Regions from separate parts of the Flavobacterium oryzicola genome, predicted to be linked through region 2. Evidence: riboswitches for the same ligand, from Rfam matches in the RefSeq annotation. Region 2 holds a riboswitch; the other holds the start of a gene.
The links. A riboswitch is a leader RNA that binds a small molecule or an ion and turns the genes downstream of it on or off. The one in region 2 is predicted to bind S-adenosylmethionine.
Positions count from the first base shown of each region.

Region 1: it holds a riboswitch for S-adenosylmethionine, as region 2 does, so the genes downstream of both, PQ463_RS11725 (TlpA disulfide reductase family protein) here and PQ463_RS20465 (homocysteine S-methyltransferase family protein) in region 2, are expected to answer to the same signal.

Region 1 is NZ_CP117879.1:2,917,768-2,920,983, reverse strand. Features, by position in the region: gene PQ463_RS11735 (PAS domain-containing sensor histidine kinase) at 1-517, shown strand, start outside; gene PQ463_RS11730 (response regulator) at 520-969, shown strand; SAM riboswitch class I at 1,192-1,292, shown strand; gene PQ463_RS11725 (TlpA disulfide reductase family protein) at 1,532-2,521, shown strand; gene PQ463_RS11720 (aminotransferase class V-fold PLP-dependent enzyme) at 2,710-3,216, shown strand, end outside.
Region 2 is NZ_CP117879.1:4,855,760-4,858,975, forward strand. Features, by position in the region: gene PQ463_RS20460 (NAD(P)/FAD-dependent oxidoreductase) at 117-1,169, shown strand; SAM riboswitch class I at 1,493-1,609, shown strand; gene PQ463_RS20465 (homocysteine S-methyltransferase family protein) at 1,950-2,954, shown strand; gene PQ463_RS20470 (YbbC/YhhH family protein) at 2,954-3,216, shown strand, end outside.

The DNA.
Region 1 (3,216 bases), 1.9 Mb from region 2:
GCTTGCCTATTCTAAAATCAATGCCGACTCGCAAAAAGCAACAATCGTTGATCTCAATGAAGTCATAAAAAGCATAGAAACCGATCTTGAAATTTCACTTCAAAGAACAGGCGGAAATATTTATTATCAAGGGCTTCCTGTTATTGAAGGAGCTTCCGTACTACTCTATCAGTTATTCTATAATCTGATAAACAATTCTATTAAATTTGCTAGAGAAAATGTTCCGCCACTGATTACCATTAATGCAAAAGAACAAATTGAAGGCGGTAGAAGGACAGCTGTAATTACGGTAGAAGACAACGGAATTGGGTTTGATCTCGATCAGACTGGACGCATTTTTGAAACTTTTACCCGTCTAAACTCTAAAGACCGTTATGAAGGAACTGGCTTAGGATTATCTCTTTGTAAAAAAATAGCGGAACGTCACGGAGGAAACATTACCGCAACCGGAATTGCTGATAAAGGAGCTGTTTTTAGTATTACACTGCCATTTGAACAAAGAGAAAAAGATATTTAATCATGAGTAAGAAAATAATATTATTAGCTGACGATGATCAAGATGACGCAGAAATGTTTTGCGAAGCCTTGGCTGATATAGATGAAAATATTGTTTGTCATTGTGCAGAAAATGGTGATAAAGCATTGAAAATGCTGAAAAATCAAGATAAAATTCCAAGTGTCGTTTTTTTAGATTTAAATATGCCTATTATGAATGGGTGGGAATGTTTGAAACAATTAAAATCGGAAGAGAATTTTAAAGATATTCCGGTAATTATGATTTCTACTTCTTCGCACAAAAATGATATGGAAGCAGCTGGGAACCTTGGAGCATTCTGTTATTTTGTGAAGCCAAATAATTTTAACGATCTAAAACAAGTCCTCGGATTAATTACTTCAAATCTCGAAAACGGATTCAAAGAGCCTCTTTTAAATCTGGAAAAGAATAAATATCTGCATCTTTTTCTTTAGAATTTATAAATGCATTTCGATTCAGAATCTAAAAAACGTATGAATTTCTTTTATAAATAAGAATTTCAAAATAAACTTATTTTTTGTTTTAATGTTTTGATTATAAGTGTTTTATTGGGTTGTTAAAAAGCGCTTTTTTAATTAATTTGAAAAAAACAAAATTTAAACTTGATTAATTCGGTAGAATTACTATATATTTGTATCAGAAAAATTATAAAATGATACTTATCCAGAAAGACTGAGGGAATAGGCCCATTGAAGTCTTAGCAACCTGTTGCCGAATAAGGTGCTAAATCCTTCCGCAAAATGCGGGCAGATAAGAAAGATTTCATCCGTAAATCTGTTTAAGATCATCCAATTAAAAATTATTAAAATGAAAACTGAATCAATTTTATATGCCGGTTATGAGCTTTTGAATATAATTTTCGAAGAAAATAGTCTGGCCGTTTTTCGAATGTAAAACACCAATTCTCTCTTAGATTTTCTTTTTAAAATGCAATTTGCTGATGGTTTTTTCATCGGCCAGAAACTCTTTTGTCTAATCTTAAAAACTAAAAATAAAATGAAAAAAATACTATTAGGTTTTGCTTTGTTTCTTGGAGTTGTTCAAACTCAGGCACAGGAAAGTAATTTACAATTAAAAGGAACTGTTGCAGATACTGTGGCGCAATACGTTTACTTGCAGAAGTTTCACAATAAAATGTTTACCACGATTGATTCGGCAAAAGTAAAAGACGGAAACTTTAGTTTTAAAACAAAAGTAAAAACACCAGATTTATACGGATTAAGCGTCAATACAGAAAGTTCGCCATTGTATGTTTTTCTTGAAAAAGACCCGATTACGGTAAAACTAAGTCCGAAGAAATATTATACAGCCTCTGTGGTTGAAGGTTCAGCTTCACAGGATTTGTTTGAAGCCTATAAAAAGAGCAAAGATGTTGAAATCAGCAAATTCATAACAGAAAATCCAAAATCTATCGTTTCGGCTTATGTATTATACAGAAACTGGTCATATAGATTAACGCCAGAGCAGATTACACAAAATATTGCTTTGCTAGATAAAAGTCTTCAAAACACCACTTACGTGAAAGAATTAAAAGAACTGGCTATTGTTTTAGACGGATTAGCAGTAGGTAAAAAAGCCCCAGATTTTACAGCCAATGATCCTGATGGAAAGCCAGTTCGCCTTTATGATAATTTGAAAGGGTATACTTTAGTAGATTTTTGGGCTTCATGGTGTGGTCCTTGCCGAAGAGAGAACCCGAATATTGTAGCGGCTTACAAAGAATTTCATGAGAAAGGGTTTAACATCGTCGGGATTTCTCTGGATAAAAAGAAAGAAAACTGGATTAAGGGAATTAAGGATGATAATTTAACCTGGACACATGTTTCTGATTTGCTTTTCTGGAACAGTGCCGTTGCCAAATTATATGGTGTAAGAGCTATTCCAGGGAATTATTTGGTAGATTCTAAAGGAATAATCGTCGCGAAAAACCTGCATGGAGAAGAGTTGCAATCTACATTAAAAAGACTTTTAGGGCAGGCAAATTAATTTATTTAAACACATAGTAACATAGTTTTTCTTTATCTAAAAAGGCATTTCATTTGTTTTAACAAACATAGCTATGTGTGAAAATCTAGATTTTTTCAAATACCTATTATTTAGAATATAATCTATGTTTCTATGTGTTTAAAAAGATTCAATCAATAATAAATTTAATTAATTAAAATGACAAGGATATGAATGCTATTGAGCCAACAACAAAACCAACAGAGCCTGAATGTTACTTTTCTAAATTTAGAGAAAATACAATAGGAATTGACCATACTTTTGAATCGGTTTATGGAGAACAAAATCTAGTTTACGCAGACTGGGTTGCCAGCGGAAGATTATACGCGCCGATTGAAGATATAATGCTCAATAAAATTGGTCCCATGATTGCCAATACGCATTCGCTTTCAAGTCAGACAGGAAAAACCTCGACTTATGCCTATCAGCATGCGAGAGATATTATTAAAAAGTCCGTTAATGCCAACGAATCGGATGTTTTGGTAACTACAGGAAGCGGTATGACGGCAGCTTTATCAAAACTGCAGCGTATTATGGCGCTTCGAACCAAATCGGAAGAAGATAGACCTGTGGTTTTTATTACTCACATGGAACATCATTCTAATCAGGTTTCGTGGTATGAAACAAATGCCGAAGTGGTTATTCTGCCGCCTGATGAGAACAATTTAGTCGACCCA
Region 2 (3,216 bases):
ATTAAAAAATAGAGAGTAAAAAAGTTTCGGAAAGAAATTAATGATAAAAATCATTGAAAGTACAAGGATTTATTCGTTTCTTTGCGTTATTAAGAATGATTATAAACAACAACATAATGATTAAAACAGATATACTTATAATTGGAGCGGGCCCAACAGGTTTATTTGCCGTTTTTGAGGCAGGATTGCTAAAATTAAAATGCCACATTTTAGATGCGCTTCCACAACCAGGAGGACAACTATCAGAGTTATATCCAAAAAAACCAATTTATGATATTCCTGGATTCCCAGAAGTATTAGCCGGAGATTTAGTTGACGGATTAATGGAGCAAATCAAACAATTTGAGCCAGGTTTTACATTAGGAGAACGTGCCGAAACAGTTGAAAAGCAAGAAGACGGAACTTTCATAGTAACATCAAACAAAGGAACTAAATTCCACGCGCCAGTTATCGCAATCGCTGGAGGTTTAGGAAGTTTTGAGCCTCGTAAACCACTTATCGAAGATATCGAGTTTTATGAAGATAAAGGAGTAAAATACTTCATCAAAAATCCTGAGAAATTCAGAGATAAAAGAGTTGTAATTGCAGGAGGAGGAGATTCAGCATTAGACTGGTCAATTTTCTTAGCAAACGTAGCTTCAGAAGTAACTTTAATCCACAGAAGAAACGAATTTAGAGGAGCTTTAGATTCTGTAGAAAAAGTACAGGAATTAAAATCAGCTGGAAAAATCAAATTAATCACTCCGGCAGAAGTTATCGGAATCAACGGTGCTGAGCATGTTGAATCATTAGATATCGAAGAAAACGGAGCACACCGTAAAATCGAATGTGATTATTTCATTCCGCTTTTCGGATTAACACCAAAATTAGGTCCAATAGGTGACTGGGGATTAGAAATCGAGAAAAATGCCATCAAAGTAAACAATGCATTAGATTACCAAACTAACATTCCAGGAATCTTTGCCATTGGAGACGTAAACACATACCCAGGAAAATTAAAGTTAATTCTTTGCGGATTCCACGAAGCAACTTTAATGTGCCAAGCTGCTTACTCAATCATCAACCCAGGTAAAAAATACGTATTGAAATATACAACAGTTTCTGGTGTAGACGGTTTTGACGGAACTCGTAAAGAGGCTCCGAAAGCGGTTGTGAAAGCGATAGTCTAAGGTTCTAAGTTGCTAAGACGCTAAGATTCTAAGATTTTATATAGGAAGCTCAAACTTTTAGTTTGGGCTTTATTTTTTAGAAGATGTATAAAAAACATGGCCAGTGGTTTCAACCACTGGAGCACATTGTATTGAGACAGCGGATAATCAATATGCATAATGACAATACGTTTCCCACGGTTGAAACCGTGGGATATGTTTGAAAATCTGGAGCCAATTTTAAAACTTAGAATCTCAGAATCTTAGCGTCTTAGCATCTTTAAAAAAACATTTGCAAATCGAAACCCTATTTCATACCTTTGCACTGTTCTTAAAATTATTGTCAGTTATCACGAAAGGCGGAGGGATAGACCCGATGAAACCTTAGCAACCCTTTATCATAAAGAAGGTGCTAAATTCTACTTTATACGACATTTTCCAGTATTAAAGATAGATAACACAAATACATACTCGTATTTCTCAAAACTTTTCTCGATAACATATAATATTTACTGAAACAGATCCTGTATCAGGAGCGAATCATTGGCGCATTTTTGCAGTCAGTAGTTCCCGCTTTACGTTGCAATCATTTTGCTTTTTAAAGGAAAAAGCAAAATAATTTCCACTTCAATCGGGGCTAATGAGCCAGCAATAGTGCACTTTTGGAATTAATGTGAAAAAAAATATCCGAAGCAAACCTAACAGGTTTTAAAAACCTGTTAGGTTTAAACTTCACAATCATAATAAAAAAAAACTTAGCATCTTAGAACCTTAGGATCTCAGAAGCTAAAAAAATAAGCCATGGCAATAACAATTCAAGAAGCAATAAAAAAAAATATCCTAATCCTTGATGGAGCAATGGGAACAATGTTGCAACGCTATAATTTCTCAGAAGAAGATTTCAGAGGAGAGCGTTTCAAAGATTTTCCACATCCGTTAAAAGGAAACAACGATTTACTATCCCTAACACAACCACAAGCAATCCGCGATGTACATGCCGCTTATTTTGAAGCAGGTGCTGACATTGTAGAAACCAATACCTTCTCTGGAACGACAATCGGTATGGCCGATTATCACATGGAAGATTTGGTTTACGAGTTAAACTACGAATCGGCAAAACTCGCACGCGAGGTTGCCGATGAGTTTACCGCAAAAAATCCAGAAAAACCACGTTTCGTAGCCGGTTCAATCGGACCAACAAACCGTACGGCAAGTATGTCGCCAGACGTAAATGATCCAGGTTACAGAGCCGTAACGTTTGACGATTTACGAATTGCCTACAAACAACAAGCAGAAGCTTTAATGGACGGTGGCTGTGATTTACTTTTAGTAGAAACAATCTTTGATACGTTAAATGCAAAAGCTGCACTTTTTGCAATCGAAGAAGTAAAAGAAGAACGCAATATTGATATTCCAATCATGGTTTCAGGAACAATTACAGATGCATCGGGAAGAACACTTTCTGGGCAGACAGTTGAAGCGTTTTTGATTTCAGTTTCGCATATTCCGTTGTTAAGTGTAGGATTCAATTGCGCCCTTGGAGCCGATTTGCTGAAACCATATTTAAAAACATTAGCACATAATACAAGTTTTAATGTTTCAGCGCATCCAAATGCTGGATTACCAAATGCTTTCGGACAATACGATGAAACGCCAGAACAGACTCAGGTATTCATTAAAGAGTATTTAGAAGATAATTTAATCAATATCATCGGAGGTTGTTGCGGAACAACACCAGATCATATTCGATTAATGGCTGAGGTTGCAAAGGATTATAAGCCACGTGTGGCACCGGTATTTGAATAATGAAGAAATTTTTGTTTCTGTTTAGTTTAATGTTGATTAGTTGTAATTACACAACAAATACAGTTTTTCAGAAAAGCATTAAATGTGAAGATTGTTTAGTTACAAAAGAAGAAACAGCTGTTGGAATAGCAGAGCCTATTTTGTTTGAATCATATGGTAAAGATCAAATAGAAGATCAAAGACCTTATACAGTAACAATAGAAAACGATTCTATTTGGCATATTGAAGGAACTTTTAATAGTATCGGTTTTGGAGGTGTATT